2 regions of the Methylobacterium sp. V23 genome follow, and region 1 is predicted to be linked to the other one. Evidence: predicted binding sites of a transcription regulator. Region 1 holds the regulator's gene; the other holds the start of a gene.
What was found. The regulator PhoB, encoded in region 1, activates phosphate uptake and scavenging genes when phosphate is short. The targets are predictions, from matches to a motif close to TGTCATNNANCTGTCAT.
Positions count from the first base shown of each region.

Region 2: a site for PhoB is predicted at 2,860-2,876, ahead of CRT23_RS17490 (ceramide glucosyltransferase). Genes of this name have one in related genera too.

Region 1 covers NZ_PDHT01000019.1:57,014-71,302, forward strand. Annotated here, with positions in the region: gene CRT23_RS17875 (CoA ester lyase) at 1-719, opposite strand, end outside; gene pstS (phosphate ABC transporter substrate-binding protein PstS) at 1,058-2,095, shown strand; gene pstC (phosphate ABC transporter permease subunit PstC) at 2,376-3,350, shown strand; gene pstA (phosphate ABC transporter permease PstA) at 3,384-4,277, shown strand; gene pstB (phosphate ABC transporter ATP-binding protein PstB) at 4,330-5,148, shown strand; gene phoU (phosphate signaling complex protein PhoU) at 5,235-5,960, shown strand; gene phoB (phosphate regulon transcriptional regulator PhoB) at 5,990-6,694, shown strand; gene CRT23_RS17910 (matrixin family metalloprotease) at 6,752-7,792, opposite strand; gene CRT23_RS17915 (SDR family oxidoreductase) at 7,885-8,697, opposite strand; gene CRT23_RS17920 (MFS transporter) at 8,771-10,099, opposite strand; gene CRT23_RS17925 (alpha/beta fold hydrolase) at 10,400-11,419, shown strand; gene CRT23_RS17930 (NAD(P)-dependent oxidoreductase) at 11,462-12,331, shown strand; gene CRT23_RS17935 (hypothetical protein) at 12,345-12,704, opposite strand; gene CRT23_RS17940 (hypothetical protein) at 12,825-13,109, opposite strand; gene CRT23_RS17945 (hypothetical protein) at 13,322-13,504, shown strand; gene CRT23_RS17950 (hypothetical protein) at 13,732-14,052, opposite strand; gene CRT23_RS17955 (hypothetical protein) at 14,093-14,289, opposite strand, start outside.
Region 2 covers NZ_PDHT01000018.1:93,325-107,613, reverse strand. Annotated here, with positions in the region: partial or broken gene eat (ethanolamine permease) at 23-1,398, opposite strand; gene CRT23_RS17490 (ceramide glucosyltransferase) at 1,560-2,744, opposite strand; gene CRT23_RS17485 (FAD-dependent oxidoreductase) at 2,921-3,868, shown strand; gene CRT23_RS17480 (histone deacetylase) at 3,879-4,781, shown strand; gene CRT23_RS28890 (PAS domain-containing protein) at 4,823-7,660, opposite strand; gene CRT23_RS17465 (TetR/AcrR family transcriptional regulator) at 8,287-8,859, opposite strand; gene CRT23_RS17460 (efflux RND transporter periplasmic adaptor subunit) at 9,105-10,208, shown strand; gene CRT23_RS17455 (efflux RND transporter periplasmic adaptor subunit) at 10,205-11,311, shown strand; gene CRT23_RS17450 (efflux RND transporter permease subunit) at 11,371-14,289, shown strand, end outside.

The DNA.
Region 1 (14,289 bases):
TCGGGGCCGAAGGCGGCGTTGGCCGGGGCGATCTGGTCGGGATGGATCAGCATCTTGCCGTCGAAGCCGCAATCGCGGCCCTGCGCGCACTCGGCTGCGAAGCCCTCCGCATCGCGAAAGTCGTTGTAGATGCCGTCGATCACGTCGATCTCGAAGGCGCGCCCGGCGGCGATCACGCTCATCAGCCAGGGCAGCAGGGCCGGGCGGCCCGGCACGCCGAGGCGCAGCCGGCTGGCCTTGGCGAGATCGTTCGGCCCCACCATGAGGCAGGCGAGCCGGGTGTCGACGTCCCGGGCCGAGCTGGCGATGTCGGCGAGGTGCAGGATCGCCATCGGGCTCTCGATCATCGCCCAGGTCCGGGTCCGGTCCGGGGCGCCGAGGCGGCGCAGGCGCGAGCCCACGGCCACCAGGGCATCCGCCCCCGTCACCTTCGGCACCACGATCGCGTCCGGCCCGGCCGGCGCGATGGCGGCGAGGTCGTCCTCGCCGTAGGGCGTGTCGAGGGCGTTGATCCGCACCACGACCTCGCGCGGCCCGAAGCCGCCCTCGGACACGGCGCGGGCCACGGCCTCGCGCGTCGCGGCGCGGGTCTCGGGTGCCACCCCATCCTCGAGGTCGATCATCACCACGTCGGTGGGGAGCGTGCGCGCCTTCACGAGGAGGCGCGGGTTCGACCCCGGCATGGCCAGGACGCTACGGCGCGGGCGGATCTCGGTCATGGGGCATCCCTTGAGGCACGGTCGGGGATCGGGCGCCGCACGTCCGCACCCGGCGGCGCGCCGTCCCGATCGAGGCCTCGACCGGCAGCGACTCGCCCGCGGCCCCGGCGATAGCCCCCGGCGAACCCCGATTCAAGGCGGCGACGGCGGCCGGTCGCCGGCCCGTCATCCCCGGAAAACCGCGCAGGCCGCCGCCGTCCCGCCCGCGTCCCGGGCTTTGTCATCGAACTGTCGTGCAATCGTCATACCGCCTTGGTCCAACCGACCGTATGGCGCGGTGCACAACGGCTCACGGGCACCGCCCGCAGGCCGATGCGCGCTCCTCGAGGAGACCACAGATGAAGTTTACGACCCTCGCCGCCCTCGTGGGCCTCGGCCTCGCCACCCTCGCCCCCGCGCAGGCGGCCGAGATCACCGGCGCCGGCGCCACCTTCCCGTTCCCGATCTACTCCAAGTGGGCCGAGGCCTACCGCAAGGAGAGCGGCCTCGGACTGAACTACCAGTCCATCGGCTCGGGCGGCGGCATCAAGCAGATCCAGGCCAAGACCGTCGATTTCGGCGCCACCGACGCGCCGCTGAAGGGCCCCGCCCTGGACAAGGACGGCCTCGTCCAGTTCCCGACCGTCATGGGCGGCGTGGTCACCGTGGTGAACATCCCGGGCATCGAGCCCGGCAAGCTGAAGCTCACCGGCGAGGTCATCGCCGAGATCTATGCCGGCAAGATCGCCAAGTGGTCGGACGCCAAGATCGCCAAGCTGAACGAGGGGCTGAAGCTCCCCGACGCCAACATCACCCCGGTCTACCGTTCGGATGCCTCGGGCACGACCAACATCTTCACCACCTACCTCTCCCAGGTCTCCGAGCCCTGGAAGAAGGACTACGGCGCGGCCACCACGATCAGCTGGCCGGTGGGCCAGGGCGGCAAGGGCAACGAGGGCGTCACCGCCACCGTCAAGCAGGTCCCGAACGCCATCGGCTACGTCGAGTCGGCCTACGCCAAGCAGAACAAGCTGAGCTACGCCCTGATCCAGAACAAGGCCGGCAAGTTCCCGCAGCCCGACGACAAGGCCTTCCAGGCCGCGGCCGCCAGCGCCGACTGGAAAGCCGCCCCCGGCTTCGGCATCTCGCTGACCAACGAGGGCGGTGAGGGCGCCTGGCCGATCACCGCCGCCACCTTCATCCTGGTCCACAAGGACCCGGCCGACGCGGCCCGCACCGCCGAAGTGCTGAAGTTCTTCGACTGGGCCTACAAGAACGGCGACAAGCTCGCCACCGACCTCGACTACGTGCCGCTGCCCGACAACGTCGTCAGCCAGATCCACGACGCGTGGAAGGAGATCAAGGGCAAGGACGGCAAGCCCGTCTTCAACATGTAAGCCCGTCTTCAACAGGTAAGCCCGTCCTCACCCTGTAAGTCCGTCCTCGACGGATGAGGCCGAACCCCGCGGGCGCTCCGCCCGCGGGGCCAGGGGGCGAGCCACCGCGCCCCCTGACAGCGACCGACGGACCCGGCGTCGCGATGCCGGGTTCCCCCTTCGCCGCCCCCTTTCGCCACCCCCTCCGTTTCGCCACCCCTTGGCAACGAACCGGTGATCCCCTCTCGCGCCGGCGACCGGCGCAGGGTAGGACGCCGCCCGGTGAAGAGAAGACATTCGGATGGCCGCCTTGACTGACCAGATCGCCCTGACGCGGGACCGCGCCTCGGCCCGCAAGACGCCCGGCGGCCTCGGCGACAGCCTGTTCCGCGCGGCCTCCTACGGCGCGGCGTTCCTGGTGCTCCTGGTCCTCGCCGGCATCCTGGCCTCCATCGCGTACGGCGCCTGGCCGGCCTTCCAGCAATTCGGCTTCGGCTTCATCACCTCCACCGTCTGGAACATCGGGCAGGAACAGTACGGCGGCCTCGTGGCCATCGTCGGCACCCTGGCCTCGGCCGTCCTCGCCCTGCTGATCGGCGTGCCGCTCTCGCTGGGCATCGCCATCTACCTGACGCAGCTCTGCCCCGGCTGGGCCCGCAAGCCTGTCTCGATGACCATCGAGCTCCTCGCCTCGGTGCCGAGCATCATCTACGGCATGTGGGGCCTGTTCGTGTTCGCCCCGCTCTTCGCCCGCTTCGTGCAGGTGCCGGTGTCGAACCTGGTCGAGGGCATGCCGATCGTCGGCACCCTGTTCTATGCCCGCGTCCCCTCGGGCGTCGGCATCCTCACCGCCGGCATCATCCTGGCCATCATGATCGTGCCCTTCGTGGCCTCGATCACCCGCGACATGCTCGATCAGATCCCGACCGTGCTGCGGGAGAGCGCCTACGGCATCGGCTGCACCACCTGGGAGGTGGTGCGCCACGTGCTCGTGCCCCAGGCCTCGGTCTCCATCATCGGCGCCATCATGCTGGGCCTCGGCCGGGCCCTCGGCGAGACCATGGCGGTGACCTTCGTGATCGGCAACGCCAACCGCCTCTCGGGCTCGGTCTTCGACCCGGGCTCCACCATCGCCTCGCGCATCGCCAACGAGTTCAACGAGGCCGACGGCCTGCAGCTGAACTCCCTGATGGCGCTCGGCTGCATCCTCTTCGTCATCACCTTCTTCGTCCTGATCATCGCGCGCCTCCTCACCCGCCGCGCGAAGGTCGCCTGAGGCCAGCCTCACCGAGACGTCAGGAGCCGCATCATGGACGCCGCGAACCCCCTCGCCACCACCGCCGCCCCGGCCCGGGTCAGCCGGGTCCGTTCCGGTCGCCGGATCGCCGACCGGGCGCTGATCCTGGCGAGCACGATCGCCACGCTGGTGGGCATCGTCGTGCTCGGCTCGATCCTGTTCATGCTGGTGATCGAGGGAATCCAGGGCTTCTCGCCGACCCTCTTCACCGCCCCGACGCCGGGGCCCGGCTCCGAGGGCGGCGGCATCGCCAACGCGATCCTCGGCAGCCTGGTGATGACCCTCCTGGCCATCCTGGTCGCGACGCCCGTGGGCGTGATGGCGGGGACGTTCCTGGCCGAGTACGGCCGCAACTCGAAGGTCGCCGACGTCATCCGCTTCCTCAACGACATCCTGCTCTCGGCGCCGTCGATCCTCATCGGCCTGTTCGTCTACACGCTGATGGTGCGCCCGATGGGCTCCTACTCGGGCTGGGCCGGCGCGGTGGCGCTGGCCATCATCGCGACGCCGGTGATCGTGCGCACCACCGAGGACATGCTGCGCCTCGTGCCCTCGACCCTGCGCGAGGCCGGCGCGGCCCTGGGCGCCCCGCCGTCGATCGTCATCAAGAGCATCACCTGGCGCGGCGCCAGCGCCGGCATCGTCACGGGCATCATCCTGGCGCTGGCCCGCATCGCCGGCGAGACCGCGCCGCTGCTCTTCACCGCGCTCAACAACAACAGCTGGTTCGCCCCCAACCTGATGGGCGGCGTGCCGAACCTGCCCGTGATGATCTACCAGTTCGCCCTCTCGCCCTATGCGAACTGGCAGCAGCTCGCCTGGGCCGGCGCCCTCCTGATCACCGTCACGATCCTCGCCCTCTCGATCGTGGCCCGCTTCGTCATCAAGACCGAGCGGTCGCGCTGACCACCCGCGCGCCGCCCGTCTCCGCTCCTTCGACCGATAGGATCTTGAACCGATGAACGCCGCCCCCGGGATCACGTCCGCGCAGCTCACCGGACGCCACAAGGCCGACGAGTCCTCACCGGTCCGCATCGCGGTCAAGGACCTGAACTTCTACTACGGCAGCTTCCACGGCCTGAAGTCGGTCAACCTCAACTTCCACGACCGCCAGGTCACGGCGCTGATCGGCCCGTCGGGCTGCGGCAAGTCCACCCTGCTGCGCACCTTCAACCGGATCTACAGCCTCTATCCGGACCAGCGCGCGGAAGGGGAGATCCTCCTCGACGGCCAGAACGTGCTGGATTCCAAGGTCGACCTCAACGAGCTGCGCTCGCGCATCGGCATGGTGTTCCAGAAGCCGACCCCGTTCCCGATGTCGATCTACGACAACGTCGCCTTCGGCCTGCGCCTCTACGAGAAGCTGCCCAAGGCCGACCTCGACGTGCGCGTCGAGGAATCCCTGCGCAAGGCCGCCCTCTGGGACGAGGTGAAGGACAAGCTCAAGCAGTCCGGCATGGGCCTCTCGGGCGGCCAGCAGCAGCGCCTCTGCATCGCCCGCACGGTGGCCCAGCGCCCCGAGGTGATCCTGTTCGACGAGCCGACCTCGGCCCTCGACCCGATCTCCACCGGCCGCATCGAGGAGCTGATCGAGCAGCTGCGCTCGGAATTCACCATCGTCATCGTCACGCACAACATGCAGCAGGCGGCGCGCATCTCGCAGTTCACCGCCTTCATGTATCTCGGCGAGCTGGTGGAATTCGGCCCGACGACGCGCATCTTCATGAATCCGGAGAAGCGCCAGACGCAGGACTACATCACCGGCCGCTTCGGCTGATCCTCCGCCGGCCGGGATCGGCCCGCGCCCCACATCACCGCCAGGGCGGGCACCGGACAGGCGGGCCCGATCGAGGAGCGAGACCCATGCCCGACCACATCGTCAAATCCTACGATACGGACCTTGAGGACCTGCGCCGCTCGATCTCCGAGATGGGCGGCATCGCCGAGAAGATGATGACCGAGGCCGGCGAGGCCCTGGTGCGCCGCGACGCGCCCCTGGCCCAGGCGGTGATCGCCGCCGACACCCGCCTCGACACCCTGCAGCGCGAGATCGAGGAGCGGGCGATCCTGCTCATCGCCCGGCGCCAGCCCCTGGCCATCGACCTGCGCGAGACCGTGACGGCGATCCGGGTCTCGAACGATCTCGAGCGCATCGGCGACCTCGCCAAGAACGTCGCCAAGCGCGTCGTGGCGATCGCCGACCAGATCCAGCCGCAGAAGATCGTCATCGGCGTCCAGCACATGAGCGACCTGGTGCAGGAGCAGCTCAAGGACGTCCTCGACGCCTATGCCAGCCGCGACATCAAGGCGGCCCTCGGCGTCTGGGAGCGCGACGACGCCATCGACGCCCTCTACAATTCCCTGTTCCGCGAGCTCCTGACCTACATGATGGAGGATCCGCGCAACATCTCGTTCTGCACGCACCTCCTGTTCGTGGCCAAGAACATCGAGCGCATCGGCGACCACACCACCAACATCGCCGAGACGATCCACTACCTCGTCACCGGCGAGAACCTGCTGGCCGAGCGCGAGCGCCCGAAGAACGACGCCTCCAACTACGCCACCGTGGACATGCCCGGCGCGGCCTGACCCCGTGCCGGTCTGATCGAAAGCGCACGATGAGTACGCGTATCCTGATCGTCGAGGACGAGGAGGCCCTGACCCTTCTCCTCCGCTACAACCTCGAGGCCGAGGGGTTCATCGTCGACTCGGCCGCCCGCGGCGACGAGGCGGACCTGCGCCTGCAGGAGCAGGTGCCCGACCTCGTCCTGCTCGACTGGATGCTGCCCGCCCTGTCGGGGATCGAGCTCTGCCGCCGCATCCGCGCCCGACGCGAGACCGAGCGGCTGCCGGTGATCATGCTCACGGCGCGCGGCGAGGAGGGCGACCGCATCCGCGGCCTGGGAACCGGCGCCGACGACTACATCGTCAAGCCGTTCTCGGTGCCCGAGCTCCTCGCCCGGGTCCGCGCCCTGCTGCGCCGGGCCAAGCCCGCCCACGTCGCCAACCTGCTGGTGGCCGGCGACATCGAGCTCGACCGGGTCAGCCATCGCATCCGCCGGGAGGGCCGCGAGATCCATCTCGGGCCGACCGAGTTCAAGCTCCTCGAGTTCCTGATGCAGAGCCCCGGCCGGGTGTTCTCCCGCGAGCAGCTCCTCGACGGCGTCTGGGGCCACGACGTCTACATCGACGAGCGCACCGTCGACGTCCATGTCGGGCGCCTGCGCAAGGCCCTGAACCGCCCGCGGCAGAGCGACCCGATCCGCACCGTGCGCGGCTCGGGCTATTCCTTCGACGAGATGTTCGAGACCGAAGCCGAGTAGCCGGGCCGAGTCGCTGGGCTGAGCCGAGTCGCCGGGCCGAGCGGCCGGCCCCGCCGCTCAGGCGAACAGCATCGTGTCGGTGGGCAGGTGGACGGTGAAGGCCTTGCCCTCGTCGACCCAGCCCGGACCGGCGACGCCGTGATTGATGCCGTTGGCCTCCTCGGCGCTGCCGGCGAAGTGATGCTGGCCGGTCTGGGTGTTGTAGAAGCGCTCCAGGGTCAGGCCGCCGGGGGCGCTGGCATCGGCGTAGGCCTCGAAGGCCACGCCCTCGTACTTGTAGCTCGGCGCGGTCTTCAGGACCTGGTCCCGCTCGGACACGCTCGTCGTGAAGAAGTGGGCGTTGGAGACCGTGTCGAAGAACCGGAACACGTCCACCGTGTCGGCGCCCTTGGCCGGGGCTGCCCAGGCGGTGCCCTCGTAGTTGAACCACGGCAGCGTCTGCTGGATCTGCGCCTTCTCGGCGGTGCTCGTGGTGTAGAAGTGATCCCCCGTATGGGTGTCGTAGAACCGATACACCGCCGTGACCGCCGGGGCGGTGGAGGCGGCGACCGGGCTCGACGGTGCGGCCGCGGCCATCACCGGGGCGCTCGGCGCGCCGTACAGGGCCTGGATTCCGGCGAGGTCGCCGGCCGCCAGGGTCTTGATGCTGGTGTTGAGGACGGCGTTCATCACCTCGGGCTTGGTGTTGTAGTGATCGAGGCCGAGCGCGTGGCCGATCTCGTGCAGCGCCACCAGGGAGAGATCGACGTTCTGGGTGCTGACCACCCGCCCGCCGGAGACGGCGTGCCAGCCCTCGCCGCTGTCGAAGGTGATCTCCACCGACTGCATGCGCTGGCCGCTATAGGTATAATGGGCATAGCCCAGGGTGTCGCCGAGCCCGTCGATTCCCCCGAGGGTGACGTCGATCTGGGCGCTGGCCGTCGTGGCCACCTGCTGGAACGCGATGTTGGCGGCCGCCGCCCAGGTGGCGAAGGCGGCCTGGAGAAGGCTCACGAAGCTGGTGGGAATCGTGCCGTCGACGGCCCAGGTGACGGTGCCGCCGCTCGTGCCCGCCGCGCCCGTGCCCCAGCGCGGACCTTCCAGCGCATAATCCCCCATTGCCTGCCCTCCCGTCTCTTCGGGCCAGGGTCGGCGGCAGAGGTTGCGAAATCCTTACCGCACCCGCCGCCGCGTGACCGGGCGGCGCGTCCTCAGACGATGCTGCGCACCACGCCGCCATCGACCCGGAGGGCCGCGCCGCTGGTGGCGCTGGCGGCCGGGCTGCAGAGGTAGGCGACCATGCTGGCCACCTCCTCGACGGTGGCGAGACGACCGATCAGCGAGGTCGGGCGGTGCTCGGCCACGAAGGCCCTTCCGGCGGCGTCGAGGTCGACCTCGCCCCCGGCTCCGCCGTCCTGCCCCTGGGCCATGCTCTTCATGAACTCGGCGACGCCCTCCGACAGGGTCGGCCCCGGCAGCACGCTGTTCACGGTGACGCCGCTGCCCGACACGGTCTCGGCGAGCCCCCGCGCGACCGCGAGCTGGGCGGTCTTGGTCATTCCGTAATGCACCATCTCCACCGGGATGTTCACGCCGGATTCGCTGGAGATGAAGACCACCCGGCCCCAGCCGCGCTGGACCATGCCGGGGGTGTAGGCCCGGGCGAGGCGCACGCCGCTCATCACGTTGGTGTCGAAGAACCGGCGCCAGTCCTCGTCCGGGATCTCGAAGAACGGCTTCGGCTCGAAGATGCCGGTGTTGTTCACCAGGATGTCGATGTCCGGCAGGCCGGAGACCACCCGGGCCGCCCCGTCCGGGTTGGCGACGTCGCCGGGTGCCCCGATGAAGCCGGCATGGCCGGTCTCGCGCTTGAGGCGCTCGACGGCGTCGCGCACCCGCTCCTGCGTCCGCCCGTTGATCGCCACGTTGGCCCCGAGCTCGCCCAGCGCCTTGGCGATGGCGTAGCCGATGCCGCTGGTGGAGCCGCTGACGAGGGCGCGCTTGCCGGACAGGTCGAGGTTCATGGGATCGTCCTTGGGAGAGGCTCTGCCCGGGTCAACGCGCAGGACGGGTCCTGGTGCGATCGCGGCGGATGCGTCAGGCGCCGGGCTGGCGCCGCAGCACGCTGGTCACCGCCCCGAGGCTCGCCAGCGCGACGGCGCACCACAGGGTCGCGCTCACCGGTCCCGCCGGCGGGCCGCCCTGGTGCAGGCCGAAGATCACCGCCACCAGGGCCGCGCCGAAGGATTGCCCGGTGAGGCGGGCGGTGGATTGCATCCCGCTCGCCCCGCCGCTCCGGTCCCGCGGGGCGCTGGTGATGATGACCTTGTTGTTGGGCGACTGGAACAACCCGAAGCCGAGGCCGCACAGGGTCAGGCGCCAGGCGATGTCAGGATGCGACGCGCCCGCGGGGAGCAGGGCAGTCGCCGTCAGGCCGGTGGCCATCAGGGCGAGGCCGAGGCCGCCGAGCAGCCCCGGGGCGTAGCGGTCGGCGAGGCGCCCCGAGATCGGGGCCATCAGGGCGATGGCCAGGGGCCAGGGCGTCATCAGGAAGCCGGTCTGCGTCTCGGAGAGGTGCAGCACGTCCTGGAAGTAGAAGGGCAGGGCGGCGTAGGCCATCATCTGGGCCGCGAAGGAGGCGACGGAGCTCGCCATCGACAGGGCGAAGGCGGGGATCCGCAGGAGATCGACGGGCAGGAGCGGGCGCGCCAGCCGGGTCTGGGTCCAGACGAAGACCGCGCCGATCGCCAGGGCCGCCCCGATCTCGGCCAGCGCCACGCCCCGGGTCGCCGGGTCGCCGAGTCCGTCGACCCCGATGATGAGCAGCCCGAAGGTCACGGCGTTCAGGAGGGCGCTGCGGATGTCGAAGCGCCCGCCGTTCCGCGGCGTCACCGGCAGGGTGCGGGCACCCACCGTCAGGGCGATCAGCCCCACCGGCAGGTTGACGAGGAACAGCCACGGCCAGCTCGCCACCGACAGGATGGCGGCCGCCACGGTCGGACCGGCGGCGGAGGCCATCGCCACCACCAGGGCGATGTTGCCGACGCCGCGCCCGATCATCCGCTGCGGATAGATGAAGCGCACCAGGGCGGTGTTCACGCTCATGATGCCGGCGGCCCCGAGCCCTTGCGCGATCCGTGCGGCCACCAGCGCCTCGAAGCTGGGCGCGAAGGCGCAGGCGACGGAGGCGGCCGTGAACACGGCGAGGCCGGCGAGATAGATCCGGCGATAGCCCAGGATGTCGCCCAGGGCGGCCAGGGGCAGCAGGGCGGCCGTCACCGCGATCTGGAAGCTGTTGGTCACGAAGATCGCCGCGGAGGGCTCGACCCCGAGGTCCTTGGCCATCACCGGCAGGGCGACGTTGACGATGGCCCCGTCGAGCACCGCCATCGTCATGGCGAGGCCGATGGCAAGAAGTGCCAGCATGCGCTCGCGCACCGGAATGCCGTCCGTCCCGGGCTCCGGCGCCGTCTTGTTCGGGAGCTTCCTGCTCCCGGATGGGTCTCGGCCCTGGGTTGGGGCTTCGTCCGGGCGGGAATGTCGGCCGCGCGGATCCTGGCCGGGAGCGTCGGTGGTCATGGCCGAGCCCTGGGACGCGGCGCCGGAAATCGCAAGGGCCGGGGAAACGCGGCGTGTCCTTTGTCACGGGGAGCGAGCGACGCCGGGGCGGAACCTGCGCTATGTCAGCCCGGTGCGTAAGACTGCGCGCCGTTGCCGGGACCCCACATGGACGCGCTCCTCAAACTCTCCGCCCTGCTGCTGGCCGCCCAGCTGTCCGTGGCGCCCGCCACGGCGCAGCCGACGTCCAACGAGACGGCGCCCCTCGGCATCGCCCTGGAGGGCTTCGCCTACCCGTATCCGGTGTTCTACCTCGAGCGGACGCGCGACGGCGAGCGCCAGCGCCTCGCCTACATGGACGTGCCCGCGCAGGGCCAAGCCAACGGCCGGACCGTCCTGCTGCTGCACGGGCGCAATTTCCCCTCGAGCTACTGGCAGCCGGTGATCCAGGCGCTGACCCGTACGGGCTATCGGGTGCTAGCCCCGGACCAGCTCGGCTTCGGCAAGTCGGCCAAGCCCGTGGGACCCTACACCTTCGACGCCATGGCGGCCGACACCGTAGCGCTGCTCGACTCCCTCGGGCTGGCGCGGGTCGACGTGGTGGCCCATTCCATGGGCGGGATGCTGGCGGTGCGCCTCGTGCGCAATGCCCCCACCCGGGTCAACAGCCTCGTCCTCGAAGCGCCGATCGGCCTGGAGGATTATCGCTTCACGGTGCCGCCGGTCTCCGACGCCACCCTGCTGCGCCTGGAGGGCGATGCCACGGCGGAGTCCTACCGTCGCCAGCTGATGACGAACTACGCCCTCTCGCTGCCGGCCTCCGCCGTCGAGCCCTTCGTGTCGCTGCGCGAGCGGGTGAAGGGCTCGGGCGAGTATCCGCGCTGGCTGCAGTCCTTCGTCAATTCCTACCAGGCGATCTGGGGGCAGCCGGTGGTGCACGAGATCCCGCTGATCCAGGTCCCGACCCTCTTCATCATGGGCGAGAACGACCACAACGCGCCCGGCAAGCCCTTCGCGCCGGAAGCCCTCCGGGCCGGCATGGGGCACAATGCCGAGCACGCGCGGACGCTGGCCGGCCAGATGCCCAGCGGCCGCGCCGTGGTGCTCCCGGGGATCGGGCACCTCGTCCACATGGAGGCGACGGACCAGTTCAACACCCTGACGCTCGAATTCCTCGACGGTCACTGAGCGCCGGGCCAACCCGACGGGAGAGACGACATGAGTGTGAGCATGGATGTCGGCGTGATCGGCCTCGGCCGGATGGGCCGCGGCATGGCGGCGAGCCTGGTCCGGGCCGGGCACAGGGTCCGGGTCTGGAACCGCTCGCCGGGCGCGGCCGAGGGGCTCGCTGGCGTGACGCCGGTGGCGCAGGCCGCCGAGGCCTTCGCCGGAGACGCGGCCATCACCATGCTGGCCGACGACGCGGCCCTGCGCGCGGTGATCGTGGATGGCGGCCTCCTCGACGGCGCCGCCCGCCCGGGCCTGCATCTCTCGATGAGCACGATCTCGGTGGCCCTGGCGCAGGATCTCGCCGCCATCCACGCCCGTGCCGGCGTGCCCTACATCGCCGCTCCGGTCTTCGGCCGTCCGGACGTCGCCGAGGCCGGAGCCCTGAACATCGTGGCGGCGGGCGACCCGGGGGCGATCGACCGGGCCGAACCGCTCCTCGCCGCCATGGGCGCCCGGACCTGGGGCTTCGGACTCGAGCCGCACCGCGCCAATGCGGTCAAGCTCGCGGGCAACTTCATGCTGATCGCGGCGATCGAGGCGATGGGCGAGGCGGCGGCCCTGGCCGAGGGCCACGGCGTGACGGGGGCGGACCTGCTCGACCTGCTCACGAACACCCTGTTCGCCTCGCCGGTCTACAAGAACTACGGCGCGCTCATCGCGGCACGGCGCTACGAGCCGCCGGGCTTCAACCTCAAGCTCGGCGCCAAGGATGTGGGCCTCGCCCTCTCGGCCGCAGGCGCGGCCGGGGTGCCGATGCCCTTCGCCAGCGTGCTGCGCGACAACCTCATCGAGGCGATGGGGCACGGCGACGCCGAGAAGGATCTCGCCGCCCTGGCGGAGGTTGCCCGCCGGCGGGGCCGGACCGCCTGAGACGAAGGCCGCCTCAGCGGTTGAAGACGAACAGCGAGACGCCGACCACCACCGGCACCAGGGCGGCGAGGCCGATGAACAGCGGCATGATCCAGTCGCTGCCGTTCTCCGGCCTGGCGGCCTCCCGGGCCTTGGGCGGCGCCGCCTCAGTCTTCCGGGCGAGCGCCACGCGGTCCGGCGTGGGGGCATTGCCGGCCGCCTCGTCGTCGGTGCCGAGCTGCGACAGGCCGGGATCGTAATGGGCGACCTTGTCCCCGGTCCGGCCGCTGTCGATGTCGGCCTTCAGCATGGCGGTGGTGGGCCGCTCGGACTCGGGCGGCGTCTCGACCGCGAGGTTGCCCGGGGTCGGGGGTGTTTCGGATCGTAAGGTCATGGGGGGCTCCGTGTCGGGGGCGTACCTGTGGGGGAGCAACGCGCCATGGCGTCGCCCGTTCGCCGCCCGCTCTGACGCAGGACCGCTCGACGCTTCGGGAAGAGCCGGGTGGGTCTTCGCTCAGCGCCCGCCGCCCCCGCCGCCGGCGCTCCCGTTCGGGATCGCCCGCTCGGGCAGGTTGGCGTTGCCGCCGGCGGCCGAGTCCGTGGTGATCGTGTCGGCCCCGTTCGCGCCGCGGGCGATCACCACGTCCGGGTCGTTGCCGGTGGTGTTGGACTGCCCTTCGACGATGATGCCGCGGCCGCCGGGGCCGCGCTCGGGCGCCAGCCCGGTCTGCGCCGCGGCCGGCAGGGCCAGGGTCGATACGAGGCAGGCGGACGCGATCAGGGGCGTAAAGAACTTCATGACTCTCTCCGTGGCTGGGATCTGCAACGGCAACCCGGCCTGATGCGCCCCGTTCCGAAGTAAATGCCTCGGTGAAGACCTTCGTACTGATCCGTACGTTCGCCAAAGCGCCTTTCAAATGCTTGTGGGGAACAGCCGTTGACGGGCGGACTTCTTCCCAGAAGCAAGCATTTTCTGAGACGCGAGCATTCTCGACATCGTAGGAGCGAGCCATGGCCCAGGACGAGCCCACCACGCCCGGTGACACGAAGCCCGGTGACGAGGCGACGCCCGGCACCCCGGGGACCGGTGAGAACCTCTGCCGCCGCTGCCACGGAACCGGTGCCCTGGACGCCAAGCCCTGCCCGGACTGCCAGGGCACCGGCAAGATCACCAGCGGCATCGGGGGCGGCTAGGAGGCGCCGCGCCCGCGCGACGGGACCGGAGCGAGGCTCGACGCCACACGTGAGCGGGCGCCGCGAGATCCGGTTCGGACCGCGCGGCGCCCGCTCGGGCCGTTACTGGAGCGGGCCCGTGAGGCCGACCGTCGCCCCAGCGCCCCTGCGGGCGGGGACGACGAGGCTGCCGACCTCATCGACCGGGTTCACGGTCGCCCCGGTCCAGCCAGCGCAGGCTTGCCCGGCTAGGACTTTTCCGGGCTGGCAAGGCTGCTCTGGGCACCCGACAGGTCGGTCTTGCTGCTGGCGAGCCCGGTGGTGTTCCCGGTCGGCCCCGACGCGATCGCGTCGGCCGGAACCTCGCGGTTGGCGACGTGGTCCTGGTACTGCTCGGTCTGGACCATCTTGCTGTCGAGCCCGCGCGCGTCGTTGTGCCGGGACTTGTCGCGATTGCTCAGGACCATGTTCTCTTCCAGAATCCCGTCCGGCAGGTCCGTCATCGCGCCGCTGCCCGTGCCCTTGCCCTGGGCGGCCGAGCCCATCTTGTGTCGATCGGCGTTCGCCATTCTGGCGTCTCCTTGGTTGTGTCTCCGACGGGAATCCGGTTCAGTGCGAGCGGTCGGCGGACTTGCCCGCCGCATCGTGGGCGTGGTGGCGGTCGCGCTCGCCCCCGCCGCCGGAGACGTGCGAGCGGGTGTCGCTGGTGGGGCTGCCCGGCGCCGGGCCGTCGTGGTCCACCGCCTGCGGCTTCGACGCGTCCTGGTGGCTGGAGCCGGGGCCGCCGTGGTGACGGTCGGCCGCGG
Region 2 (14,289 bases), on a different contig from region 1:
CGGGCTGACGTTTCCTTCGCCCTCAGGGGACTGGATCGGAGATAGGCTGCACGGCCACCGGGTCCGGGGTCGCCAGGCCCTTCGCCGCGAGCACGGCCAGCCCCATCAGGACGAGGAAGATCGCGAAGATCACCGGGTTGTAGACGACCAGGGCGACGAAGCAGATCGCCGCCATGACCAGCGCGAAGGCGGGCGCCGCCGGGTAGAGCGGCGCGCGATAGGGACGGGCGAGGCCTGGCTCGATCCGGCGCAGCCGGAACAGGCTCGCCAGGCTCATCCCGTACATCACCAGGGCGCCGAACACCGCCATGGTGACGATGCTGGCCGTGAGCGACTGGCCGGCGAGGGTCACGAGGTTGTCGCTGTAGATTGCCGCGATCCCGAAGACGCCCCCGGCGAGGGTGGCGATGTGCGGCGTGCGGAAGCGCGGGTGCAATCGGGCGAGGCCGCGGGGCAGGAAGCCGGCGCGGGCCAGGGCGTAGATCTGGCGCGAATAGCCCATGATGATGCCGTGGAACGAGGCGACGAGGCCGAACAGGCCGAGCCAGACCAGCATGTGCAGCCAGCCGCTGGATTCGCCCACCACGCCCTTCATCGCCTGGGGCAGGGGATCGTTGAGATTACTGAGGATCCGCCAATCGCCTGCGCCGCCGGCGAAGATCATCACGCCGAAGGCCAGGGCCGTCAGGGTCAGCACGCCCGTGATGTAGGCGATGGGGATGGTGCGCCTGGGGTCCTTGGCCTCCTCGGCGGCCATCGCCACGCCCTCGATGGCGAGGAAGAACCAGATCGCGAACGGGATCGCGGCGAACATGCCGCCGATCGCCGGCAGGCCGAACCGGTCCGCGCCGGCCCAGCCGTTGGCGGCGAAGTTCGACCAAGCGAAGGCCGGGGCACGACGCCCATGAAGACCAGGAGTTCCGCCACCGCCAGGATCGTCACGAACAGCTCGAAGGTCGCGGCGATCTGCACCCCGACGATGTTGAGGGTCATGAAGACGAGGTAGGCACCCAGGGCCGCGTGCTTCGGATCGAGGCCGGGGAACTGCACGTTCAGATAGGCCCCGATCGCCAGGGCGATGGCGGGCGGGGCGAACACGAACTCGATCAGCGTGGCGTAGCCGGCGATGCAGCCGCCCACCGGCCCGAAGGCGCGCCGGCTGTAGGCGAAGGGTCCGCCGGCCTGCGGGATCGCCGTGGTGAGTTCGGTGAAGCTGAAGATGAAGGCGACGTACATCGCCGCCACGGCCATGGTGGTGATGAGGAAGCCCAGGGTCCCGGCGGAGGCCCAGCCGTAGCTCCAGCCGAAATACTCGCCCGAGATGACGAGCCCGACCGCGATGCCCCAGAGGTGGAAGGCGTTCAGGCCCTTGTGAAGTCCGTTCGTCTCGGTCTGCAACGCCCAGGCTCCGTCCGCTCGCCCGCCGCGGGCGGAGCGCCTCAAGCAAGAGCGCTGCCGTCCGGAAGCGCTGCCGCCCGAGAGCGCGTATGTCCAAGACCGCGTGTGTCCAGGAGCGCTGCGGGCTCATCCCCCGGGGCGGAGGGCCCACACCGGCGCGTTCAGGCGGCGCTGGCGCGGGCCCGCAGGCGACGCCAGGGGCTGCGGCCGGACGGCTCGGACGCCTTCGTCCGGATGTCCATCGGATTGCCGCGCCAGACGATGGCGCCCCGCATCCAGGCGCTGACCCACAGGGCGGGCACCAGGGTGTCGCGGATCAGGAACGCGAGGAGAAGCCGGGGCTGACGGTACCAGCCCGCTCGGGCGGCCAGGCCGATTTCGGCCCCGTACCACAGGGCGGCGAGCCCGAGGAGGAGGCCGGCCAATGCCAGAGAGGGCGCGGCCGCGAGGGCGAGGGCGAAGGGCAGGAGCGGGCCGCAGCCGATCTTGGGGGCGAAGAACAGCGGGAAGGTGACCCGGCGCAGGCGGGCCCAGCGCAGCTGCCGGGACCAGACCTCCGCAAGGGTGCGCTGTCCGAGGGGCTGGTCGAAGGGGGCGGCCACGAGGTGGACCTGCGCGCCCGCCGCCCGCACGAGCTTCGTCGCCGCCGCATCCTCGGCGATCTCAGCCGCCAGGGCCCGGATACCGCCGCGGGCCTCCAGGAAGGGCTTGTGCCAGAGCATGCTCTTGCCCTGGGCGAAGCCGAGGCCGAGGGCCTCGCCGGTATATTGCCAGCGCGCCTGCAGGGTGTTGAGGAAAGCGCATTCCACCGCGGCGAACAGGCCGGTGGGGCGGGCCCCGATCGGTGTTGAGCAGACGAGGCCGGTGTTCGGGCGCCACGCCGCCTGCAGCTGCTGCAGGTAATCCGGCGGCATTGCGACGTTCGAGTCGGCGAGCACCACCCAGTCGTGGCGGGCCGCCTCCCAGCCACGGACGCAATTGTTGAGCTTCGGGTTGTCGCTGATCCGCTCGTCGCCGACGATCAGGCGGGCCGGCACCCGCGGATGCGCCGCCATCAGGCGCTCCAGCAGCGGCACGATGGGGTCGGCCCCGTGCGCCACGCAGAAGATCAGCTCGTAGTCCGGATAGGCGAGATGGAAGCCGCGCGTCAGCAGCTCCTCGCTGAAGGCCTCGACGCCGCAGACCGGCCGCACCAGGGAGAGGGGGGCACCTTCGGGAAACACCGATGCGCCGTTGCGCCGGCCGATCCGCAGGGCCGCCACCGCGATGCCGGCGAGGTTGATGAGGGTCAGGGCGACGCAGAGCCAGAGGGCGACCGCAGCGCCCGGCTCCGACAGCTCCCGCATCGCCTGATCCCACATCCGCGACGTCTCCCGTCCGCGAAGCCCCGACATCGCAGCCCAGCGCGGGCTGGACACCGCGTCGCGTCCCGGACTGCACAGCGCCCCTAACAGCCGTGCTGCTTCAGTCGTATGACAATCTCGGATCACGAGGGGGGACACGGGTGACGGGACCGGCGCAGATGGCGATACCGGCACAAGTGGCGATCGTGGGGGCCGGGATGGCGGGGGCCAGCGCGGCACGCCGTCTCCACGAGGCCGGGTTCTCCGTCGCGGTGTTCGACAAGGGCCGGCAGCCGGGCGGCCGCATGGCGAACCGCCGCGACCGCGAGAGCGGGCTGAGTTTCGACCACGGCGCGCAGGTGATGCGGGCGCACGGCCCCGCTTTCCGCGCCCGCCTGGCCGACTGGGAAGCCCGCGGCCTCGTCGCGCCCTACGAGGCGCCCGGCCGCGTCACCGCCGTACCCGACATGACCGCGCCCGTGCGCGATCTCCTCGCAGGCCTCGACGTGCAGGTCGCCCGCACCGTCACCGCCCTGGCGCGGGCCGACCGGGGCTGGCGCCTGACGCTGGCGGAGGCCGGCGAGGACCGGCATTTCGACGCGGTCGTCCTGACGCTGCCGGGCCCGCAGGCCCTGCGCCTCCTCGCCGCCAGCGGCCTCGCATTGCCCGGGGTTGCGCGGGCCACCTACGCGCCGTGCTGGTCGCTGATGCTGACCTGCGGGCGGGACCTGCCCTTCGCGGGCGACGTCCTGCGCCCCGCGGATGGACCGGTCGCCGCGCTGTTCCGCGAGGGTGCGAAGCCGGGGCGCCCGACGGCGCCCGCCGCCTACACCGTCCATGCCACGCCCGACTGGTCGAAGACGCATCTCGAAGACACCCCGGAGGCCGTGCGGGCCGCCTTGCTCGCCGCCGTCGCCGACCTGTTCGGCGGACCCATCGCCTCCCTGCAGGCCCGCGCCCATCGCTGGCGCTACGCCCTCGTGGAGGAGACCTGCGGCGCGCCCTGCCTCTACGATCCGGTCCAGCGTCTCGGCTATGCCGGCGACGGCTGCCTCGGGCCGCGCATCGAGGCCGCCCATGACAGCGGGCTCGCCCTGGCGGACCGGCTGATCGCGGATCTCCCATGAGCCTGTCACGATGAGCCTGCCCATCGTCTTCCACCCGGCCTACGAAGCGACCCTGCCGGAGGGCCATCGCTTCCCGATGCGCAAGTACGGGCGCCTGGCCGAGCTCCTGGCGGAACGGGGATTGGTCCCGAGCGGCTTCGCGCGGCCGGAGCCGGCTGGGGCCGACCTCCTCGTCGCCGCCCACGAGCGCGCCTACGTGGAGGCCGTGCTCGCCCTGGACGTCTCCCGCGAGATCGAGCGCAATATCGGCCTGCCCGTGGGCGCCTCGGTGGTGGCCCGTTCCTGCGCCTCGGTGGGCGGCACCCTGCTGGCCGCCCGCCTCGCCCTGGCGCACGGCCTCGCGGGCAGCACTGCCGGGGGCAGCCACCACGCCCGGCGCGAGACCGGCGCCGGCTTCTGCATCTTCAACGACGTGGCGGTGGCCGCCCGAACCCTGCACGCCGAGGGCAGCATCGCCCGGGCCCTGGTGGTGGATTGCGACGTCCACCAGGGCGACGGCACCGCCGACTGCCTCGGCGGGACGCCCGACCTGTTCACCCTCTCGATCCATGCCGAGAAGAACTATCCGACGCGCAAGATCGCCGGCGACCGCGATGTCGGCTTGCCCGACGGCGTCGACGATGCCGGCTATCTCGCGGTGCTCGAGGCCCATGTCGGGCCGCTGCTCGATGCCCTGCGCCCCGACATCGTGTTCTACAATGCCGGCGTCGACCCGCATCGCGACGACCGCCTCGGCCGTCTCGACCTCACCGATGCGGGCCTGCTGGCGCGTGACCGCTTCGTCGTCGGCGAGGCACATCGGCGGGGCATCCCCTTCGTCGGGGTGATCGGTGGCGGCTACGCCACCGACATCGATGTGCTCGCGGCCCGTCACGCCCTGGTCTTCGAAGCCATGGCCGAACGGGCGGCCTGAGCGGGCACGTCTTCGGTCTTCGCGGCGCGGCGCCGGCGACCTCAGGAGTCCGACGGTACCGCGTGGCGGGCGACGATCCGATTGATCGTCCGGCCCAGCTGCTCGGCGGAATAGGGCTTGTGCAGGAGCTCGAATCCGTGGGCGTCCTCCTGCGCCAGGATGTGGCTGTAGCCGGAGGCGAGCAGCACCGGCAGCTTCGGACGGCGCCGCTTCAGTTCCTGCGCCAGGGCGACACCGCCCATGCCGGGCATGACCACGTCCGAGACCACGATGTCGAAGGGGGTGGTGTCGCGCTCGACTTCCGCCAGCGCGCTCTCGGCATCGGTATGCCAGGTCGGCAGGTAACCGAAATCCTCCAGGATCTGGCGCGCGAAGCGGCCGACCTCCAGGTTGTCCTCGACGAGGAGGACGCGCAGGCCGTCCCCCGAGACGGCCGGGTGCTCGGCGGTCACGGGGGCCGGGGCCGGAATCTGGTCGGCTGCCACCGCGGGCAGATAGAGTGTGAAGGTGGTTCCGGCCCCGACCGCGCTCCGCACCGCGATGTCGCCGCCGGATTGCTTGGCGAAGCCGAAGACCTGGGACAGCCCGAGTCCGGTGCCCTTGCCGACGCCCTTGGTGGTGAAGAACGGCTCGAAGATCCGGTCGAGATGCTCCGGCGGGATCCCGCTGCCGGTGTCGGTGAGGGAGATCGCGGCGAACCGGCTCGCGCTGCCGCCGTGATTGCGCAGGGGTGGCAGCGGCGCGCCGCATTCGAGCCGGATGGTCAGGGTGCCCCGCTCCGCCATCGCGTCCCGGGCATTGACGGCCATGTTGATCAGCGCGGTCTCGAACTGGCTGAGATCCGCACGGATGTGACAGGTCTCGTCGGGCAAGGCGGTGACGACCTGGATGCAGGCGCCCGTCACCGTCTCGAGGAGCTCGGCGACGGCGACCAGCCGCGCCCGGACCTCGAACACCTCGGGCTTGAGTGCCTGGCGCCGTGCGAAGGCGAGCAGCTGGCCAGTCAGCTTGGCGGCCCGGTCGACGGTCTCGGAGACCGCGTCGAGGTAGCGGCTCTTGCGCGCCTCGGGCAGGTCCGGCCGGCGCAGGAAGTCGACCGAGGATCGGATGATGGTGAGGAGGTTGTTGAAGTCGTGCGCGACCCCGCCGGTGAGCTGGCCGACCGCTTCCATCTTCTGCGCCTGCCGCAGGGCCTCGTGGGTCTGCTCCAGCTCCGCCGTCCGTCCCGCCACGCGCTCCTCGAGGGTCGCGTTCAGCTCGCGCAGGGCCGCCTCGGCCTCCGCCTGCGCGTAGGCCGACCAGGTCCGCGCCGCGACCTCCATGGTCAGGCGCACCTCCGCATCGGTCCAGTGCCGCGGTTCGGCGGAATGCACGTAGAACAGGCCGCCGAGGGAGAGGCTTCCGCCCTCCTGCCCCCGCATCATCGGCGCCACGATCAGAGCCCGCGTGCCGATGCTGTCCCAGGTGGCCTGGAACGCGGCCTCCGCCGTGCGCGGATCCGTCCGGCAATCCGACACCACGAGGGTCCGGCCCCGGCGCAGCTCCGCGATCAGGGTCGGGCCGAAGGCGTCCAGCACCCGGGTCTCGCCGGCGAGCGACCGCATGCGCCCGTCGCACCAGTCGCGCTCGACGGAGATCACTTCGCCCCCGTTCAGGAGGTGCCCGTAGCCCGCCCGCCCGACGCCCAGATAGGCGCCGAGGCTGGCCGCGGCGATCATCTTGAGCTCCAGGGGCGTGCCCGCCGTCCGCAGGCGGTCCGCGAGGGCGATCTGGAAGCGCAGGTGACCCTCGGCGGACTTGCGCGCCGTGATGTCGATGGCGGTCCCGAGGGCCCGGACGCAGCGCCCGCTTCCGTCGAAGACGCCGCGGCCCTTGGCGGCGACCCAGCGCATCAGGCCGTCATTGCGGCCGATGGTGCGGTATTCCACGTCGTAAGTCGCCCGCACGGCGGGATCGAGGGCCGAGGCGAAGGCGGCCCGGGTGGCCGCCAGGTCCTCCGGGTGCAGCCCGGCATGGAAGTCGTCCATCGTCACCGCGGCCTCCGGCCCGAGGCCGAACATCGCCTTGGTCCGGTCAGACCAGATCAGCGTGTCGCCAATCGGGTCGAGGTCCCATGTGCCGATCTCCGCCGCCTCGGTGGCCAGCCGCAGCTGCTCCTCCTGTCGCTGGAGCCGCATCTCGGCCCGCTTGCGGTCGTGGATGTCCTCGACCACGCCGTACCAGCGCAGGATCGAGCCGTCCTCGGCCCGGCGCGGAAAGGCCCGGGCGCGCATCCAGCGATACTGCCCCGTCGCCAGGCGAATGCGATAGTCGACGTCCACGGGCTCGCCTGAGGCAAGGCAGGTGCCGAACACGGCCAGGGCCTGCGGCAGGTCCTCGGGGTGGACCGCCCGGGTCCAGCCGTCGCCCAGGGGGTCGCCGGGCGCCTGCCCCGTCAGCGTCAACCAGCGCGTCGCGTAGGAGGTGATGTTGCCGGCGGCATCGCAGGTCCAGGGAACCTGCGGGTTCAGCTCGACCGCGTGGCGGTAATGGTCCTCGCTCTCGCGCAGGGCCGCCTCGCCGCGCACGCGGTCGGTGGTTTCCGCGGTGATGCAGAACAATCCGTTGATCGCGCCCGCGTCGTCGTAGACGGGCGAGTAGGTGAAGGACCACCAGCTCTCCTCGGCCCGGCCCGTTCGTGCCAGGTCGAGCTTCATGTCGGTGAGGGTGCGCGTCTCGCCCGCGAGGGTGGCGTCGACCAGGGGGCCAATATCCTCCCAGATGCTGTCCCAGACCTCGCGGAACGGGCGGCCGAGGGCCTGCGGCAGCCGGTAGCCGAGGATCGGCCGATAGGCATCGTTGTAGAAACAGAGCAGCTCGGGACCCCAGGCCAGGAACATCGGCTGGGGGCAGGCCAGCATCAGCGCCAGGGTGTTGCGAAGGGCGGGCGGCCAGCGCTCCGGCGGACCGAGCGTCGTTCCCGACCAGTCGTGGGCGCGGATCTCGGCGCCGGTGGCGCTGCCCGCGTCGAGGAACCCCAGGGAGAAAGTCACGCGGCGCGCATCCGGGAGCGAGCGCTTCGGTCCGAGATCGGCCCTCCGGCACCCGGCTCGCGTGGCTCCGGCGTGGCGATCGTCCGCACCGCGAGCCGACGCAGCCTTGCCTCGGAAGCCGGCCTCTCGGAAGTTCGGGCATGCGACGGGGTCGTTCCGGATGGCATCCGCAAGACATAGCGCTGCTGCGCCGGGTCGTACAGCGATCATCCATCGCCGAACAGAACAGATCCCGGGAATCCCAACTAGATCCTGCCGGCCAGACTTTTGCCCGGCCGGGCCCCGCGAGGGTTGAGCGGGGGCAGGAAAGTATCGGCCGGGAAGACGGTCGGTGAATTTTCGTTGACCATCTTGGTCATCACAGCGTGCCCAGGGCGCCGCGGCGAAACTCGTCTGCATCAATACGCGGCGGTGGCCTGTGTCGGCTTTCGCTCATCAGTGTCCGAAAGCGGACGCGCGGGTCGCCTGCGACCTCAGGCCCGGACCGGCTTCGGCAGGCTCTGGGCCGTGTTCTCCATGGCGTCGAACAGCTTTTCCAGCTCCGCGCCCTCGAGGCAGTGGAAGCCCAGGGTCCGGGTGAGCAGCAGCCCCAGGGTGGCGAAGGTCAGCATCGCTCCGGCGCCCGGGCAGCAGGCCACGTCCTCCATCTGGGCGAGGCGCTGCTTCAGGAAGGCGTTGAAGCCCGCGAAGGCCTCGGGGTTTTCCGCCGAGGCCAGCAGGAGCGCGCGGGGAAACCCGTCCTCATCGGCATAGACCTGACGCGCATGCGCGATCAGGGCGAGGGGGAGGGCGGCCGGGCCCGGACCCTGCTCCGCCTCGTGGGCCGCCACGCTCTCGCGGATCTCCCGCAGCTTGCGCTCGGCCAGCGCCGAGATCAGCGCGTCCTTCGAAGCGTAGTGATGCAGCACGCCGCCCTTGCTGAGCGAGGCCTCGGCCGCGACCGCATCGATGGTGAGCGTCCGGGTGCCCATGCGCCGGATCAGGCGTTCGGCGGCATCCAGGATGACCACCGGTCTGTCTTCGCGGCGGGTGCGCGCCTTCATCATCGACAATCCGGCCGGTTCACCGGCGGTTTCGAGGGCGGGAGATCCGTTGCCAGGGCCGGCGAGACGATCGGAAACGTCCACGGGATACCGGGGAACGACGGCGCCGGGAAGATGGTTCGCCGAAAAAAGAAACCGTCTGGACGGTCGGTAACGGAGCCGATATGGGTGACGCCGGAGTGGGGCCTTTCGAGTTCGAGGACGCGATGGTGGGTAGGCTGACCGTGTGGCCGCGCAGGTGCGGGGGCGTGGCCCTCGTGCTCGCGGCCTGTGCCGCCACGCTGCTGCCGGCCCGGGGCGCCGAGGCGGCCGCGGAGACGGAGACGGGGACGGCCAAGCCGGCGAGTCCCGCGGTGGCCGTCGTGCGCACGGCGGTGGCGCGCGCCACCACGATCGCCTCCGACCTGATCTTCACCGGGGATATCCAGGCCCAGTCCCAGGTCAACGTGGCCTTCCGGACCAACGGCAAGATCGCGCAGCGGCTGGTGGAGGTCGGCGACCACGTCACCGCCGATCAGGTGCTGGCCAAGCTCGATCCTCAGGAGCAGCGCGCCAACCTCAACAACGCCCAGGCCGCGCTCACCTCCGCGGAGGCGCTCCTGACCCAGGCCAAGCTGAACTTCAAGCGCCAGGAGCAGCTCCTCGCCAGCGGCTACACCACCCGCCCGAGCTACGACGATGCCGAGCAGCAGCTGCGCACCACGCAGGCCTCGGTGGATTCCGCCAAGGCCGCCCTCGGCAGCGCCGAGGAGCAGTACTCCTACACGGACCTGAAGGCCGGCGTAGACGGCATGGTCCTGAGCCGGACCTTCGAGGTCGGCCAGGTGGTGCAGACCGGCCAGACCGTCCTGGCGATGGCCCAGGACGGCCCCCGCGACGCGGTCTTCAACATCTTCGAGGCGGTGCTGGCCGCGCCCCCCGAGAGCAAGACCGTGGAGGTGACGCTGCAGGCCGACCCGCGGGTCAAGGCGGTCGGCCGGGTGCGCGAGATCTCGCCCAGCGTCGATGCGGCCTCCGGCACGGTCCGGGTCAAGGTCGGGCTCGACGAGACGCCCAAGGCCATGACGCTCGGCGCCGTCGTGATCGGCACCGGCAAGTTCCGGCCGCGCCAGGCGATCGTGCTGCCCTGGTCGGCCCTCTACCGCTGGGAGAACAGCCCGGCGGTCTGGGTCCGCGATCCCCGCAACAGCACCGTCGCGCCCCGCCGCGTCGTGATCGAGCGCTACGGGCCCAACACCATCGCGCTGAAGGGCGGGGTCGAGCCCGGCGAGGAGGTCGTCATCGCGGGAATCCAGCTCCTGCGCCCGGGCCAGACCGTCGCCGTCGCGCAGACCCTGGAGGCGGCGCGATGATCCGCCCATCCCTGCTCTCTCCAGCCCTGCTTCGTCCGGCCCTGCGCGCCCTGGCGCTCGTCCTTCCCCTCGGAGCCTGCCAGGCCGCCGAGGAGACGGCGCCGCCGCCGCCCGTGCGGCCGGTGCTGTACCGGGTCGTGAAGCCGGTCGCGGCCCAGGTCTTCGGCCCCTTCGCCGGGGTCGTGGCCCCGCGCTACCAGTCGGAGATCGGCTTCCAGATCGCCGGCCGGATGATCGCCCGCGACGTCACGGTGGGCGACATCGTCCACAAGGGCCAGCGCATCGCGGCCCTCGATCCCGTGGTGACGCGCTTCGCCCTGACCCGTGCCGAGGCGGACCTCGCCGACGCCAGGGCGCAGGCCGAGAACGCCGGCGCCACGGAGGCGCGGCGCCGGCGCCTGCTGCCCGGCGGCAACGTCACCCAGGCGCAGCTCGACACCGCCGTGGCGAGCCGGGACACGGCCCAGGCCCGCGTCTCCCAGGCGGAGGCGAACCTGCAGCGGGCGCGCGACCAGATGGGCTATACCGAGCTGCACGCGGATTTCGACGGCGTCGTCACGGTGCGCAGCGCCGAGGTCGGACAGGTCCTCAGCGCCGGACAGGCGGTGGCGACCCTGGCCCGCCCCGAGGAGCGCGAGGCCGTGGTGGACATTCCCGAGGAGCTCGTCGGGACGATGCCCACGGACGCCGAGTTCACCGTGGCGCTCCAGAGCGCGCCGGACGTGACGGCGACGGCGCGGGTGCGCGAGATCGCGCCCTTCGCCGACCAGACCACGCGGACCCGGCGCATCCGCATGACCCTGATCAAGCCCTCCGAGGCCTTCCGCCTCGGCTCGACCCTCACCGTCACCCTGGCGCGGGCCGAGGCCCCTCACGTGGACCTGCCCGCCACCGCGGTGCTGACGGAGGACGGCCGCGATGCGGTCTGGATCGTCGCGCCGGACGGGAAGAGCGTGCGCAAGCGGCCCGTCACCGTGACCCGCCGCGACCCGGAGCGCATCAGCATCGGCACGGGCCTGAATGCCGGAGACCGGGTGGTCCTGGCCGGGGTCCACTCGCTCCAGGAGGGACAGGCCGTGCGCCTGCCCGACCAGGCGCCCTGATCCTCGGCACCGCCGCCATCCATCATCAGCCGCCACCCCGGTGAGGCGAGAGCAAACCCGTGAAGACCTTCAATCTCTCCGAATGGGCCTTGGAGCATCGCTCCTTCGTCTGGTTCCTGATGCTGATCTCGGTGATGGCCGGGTTCCTGGCCTACGAGCGCCTCGGCCGCGAGGAAGACCCGCCCTTCGCGATCAAGACCATGATCGTGCAGGCGCGCTGGCCGGGCGCCACCATCAGCGACACCCTCGATCAGGTCACCGAGCGGATCGAGAAGGAGGTGCAGCAGATCGATGCCGTCGATTTCAGCCGCAGCTACACCACGCCGGGCCAGGCCACGGTGTTCGTGCAGCTGCGCGAGACGACGCCGCCGAAAACCATTCCGGCGATCTTCTACCAGGTCCGCAAGCGCATCGGCGACATCCAGGGCACCTTCCCGCAGGGCATCCAGGGTCCGTTCTTCAACGACGAGTTCGGTGACGTGTTCGGCAACGTCTACGCCTTCACGGCCGACGGCGTGACCCCGCGGCAGCTGCGCGACTACGTCGAGCGCGTGCGCGCCGAGGTGAAGAAGGTGCCGAGCGCCGGCAAGATGCAGCTCCTCGGGGCGCAGGACGAGGTCATCTACCTCGACTTCTCGACCCGCAAGCTCGCGGGCCTCGGCCTCGACACCAACTCGGTGATCCGCACCCTGCAGTCGCAGAACGCCATCGCGCCCTCGGGCGTGATCCAGGCGGGCCCCGAGCGGGTCTCCGTCCGGGTCGGCGGCCAGTTCGTCAACGAGGAGAGCCTGCGCGCCGTGAACCTGCGGGTGAACGACCGCTTCTTCCGCCTCTCGGACGTCGCCGAGATCTCCCGCGGCTTCACCGACCCGCCGACCGACCTGTTCCGATTCAACGGCCAGCCGGCCATCGGCCTCGCCATCGCGATGCAGCCCTCGGGCAACCTGCTCACCTTCGGCCACGACCTGAAGGAGCGCATGCGCAAGCTGGAAGGCGAGCTGCCGGTGGGCGTCGGCATCCACCTCGTCTCGGACCAGCCCAAGATCGTCGAGGAGGCGGTCGGCGGCTTCACCAAGGCGCTCGTCGAGGCCGTGGTGATCGTGCTGGCGGTGAGCTTCATCTCGCTCGGCTGGCGCGCCGGCCTCGTGGTCTCGCTGTCGATCCCGCTGGTGCTCGCCATCGTGTTCGTGATCATGCAGATCATGGGCGTCACGCTCCAGCGCATCTCGCTCGGCGCCCTCATCATCGCGCTCGGCTTGCTCGTCGACGACGCGATGATCACGGTGGAGATGATGGTCGCGCGCCTGGAGGTCGGCGACAGCCTGAAGAAGGCCGCCACCTTCGCCTATACCTCCACCGCCTTCCCGATGCTCACCGGCACCCTGGTGACCGTGGCGGGCTTCCTGCCCATCGGCTTCAACGGCTCGTCGGCGGGCGAGTACACCTACTCGCTCTTCGTCGTCATCGCCGCCTCGCTCCTCGTCTCCTGGGTGGTGGCGGTCCTGTTCGCGCCCCTCATCGGCGTGAAGCTCCTGCCCAAGCAGATGAAGCACAAGGACCACGACGCCCCGAGCCGGTCCATGCGGATCTTCACCGGCCTGCTCCTCGGCGCCATGCGCTGGCGCTGGACCACCGTGATCGTCTGCGTCGGCATGCTCGGCGCCTCGATCGTCGGCATGGGCTTCGTGCAGCAGCAGTTCTTCCCGGCCTCCGACCGGCCCGAGCTCCTCGTCGACATGACGCTGCCGCAGAATGCCAGCATCGCCGAGACCAAGGGCCAGATGGACCGCTTCGAGGCGACCCTGGTGGGCGACCCCGAGATCGTGCGCTGGTCGTCCTATGTCGGCCAGGGCGCGGTGCGCTTCTACCTGCCCCTCGACCAGCAGCTCGGCAACGCCTTCTTCGGCCAGATCGTCATCGAGACGAAGTCGATCGAGGCGCGCGAGCGCATGAAGCTGAAGCTCGACGCGCTCGCGCGCGACAAGTTCGTCGGCACCGACTTCCTCATCCACTCCCTCGACCTCGGCCCCCCGGTCGGGCGGCCGGTGCAGTACCGTCTCAGCGGCCCCGACCTGCAGACCCTGCGGGCCTACGCGCTCACCCTCGGCAACATTGTCGGCGCCAACCCGCATCTCGACGTGCCGACCTTCGACTGGAACGAGCCCGGCAAGGTGCTCAAGGTCGACATCATCCAGGACAAGGCGCGCCAGCTCGGCGTCACCTCGGAGGACATCGCCGGGCTCCTCAACGGCATCGTCGGCGGCCGGTCGATCACTCAGGTGCGCGACTCGATCTACCTCGTCAACGTGGTCGCCCGGGCGCAGGCCGTGGAGCGCAATTCCCTCGACACCCTGCAGAGCCTGCAGGTGCCGCTGGCCAACGGCAGCGTGGTGCCGCTCCTGGCCTTCGCCACCATCGGGTACGAGCTGGAGCAGCCCATCGTCTGGCGCCGCGACCGCCTGCCGACCATCACGGTGCGGGCCTCGATCTCGGACCACACCCAGCCGGCCACGGTGGTGAGCCAGCTCGACCCGCAGATCACCGCGTTCCGGACGAGCCTGCCGGACGGCTACGTGCTGGCGGTGGGCGGCGCCGTGGAGGAGAGCGCCAAGGGCCAGGGCCCGATCGCGGCCGTGGCGCCGGTGATGCTCCTCACCATGGCGATGTTCCTGATGATCCAGCTCCAGAGCTTCCAGAAGCTCTTCCTGGTGGCCAGCGTGGCGCCCCTCGGGCTGATCGGCGTCGCGCTCGCGCTGCTGACCTTCAACAAGCCGATGGGCTTCGTGGCGATCCTGGGCGTCCTGGCCCTGATCGGCATCATCGTGCGCAACTCGGTGATCCTGGTCACCCAGATCGACGAGTACGAGCGCGACGGGCTTCCCCCGTGGGATGCGGTGGTGGACGCCACCTGCCACCGCATGCGCCCGATCCTCCTCACGGCCGCCGCCGCCAGCCTCGGCCTCATCCCCATCGCCCGC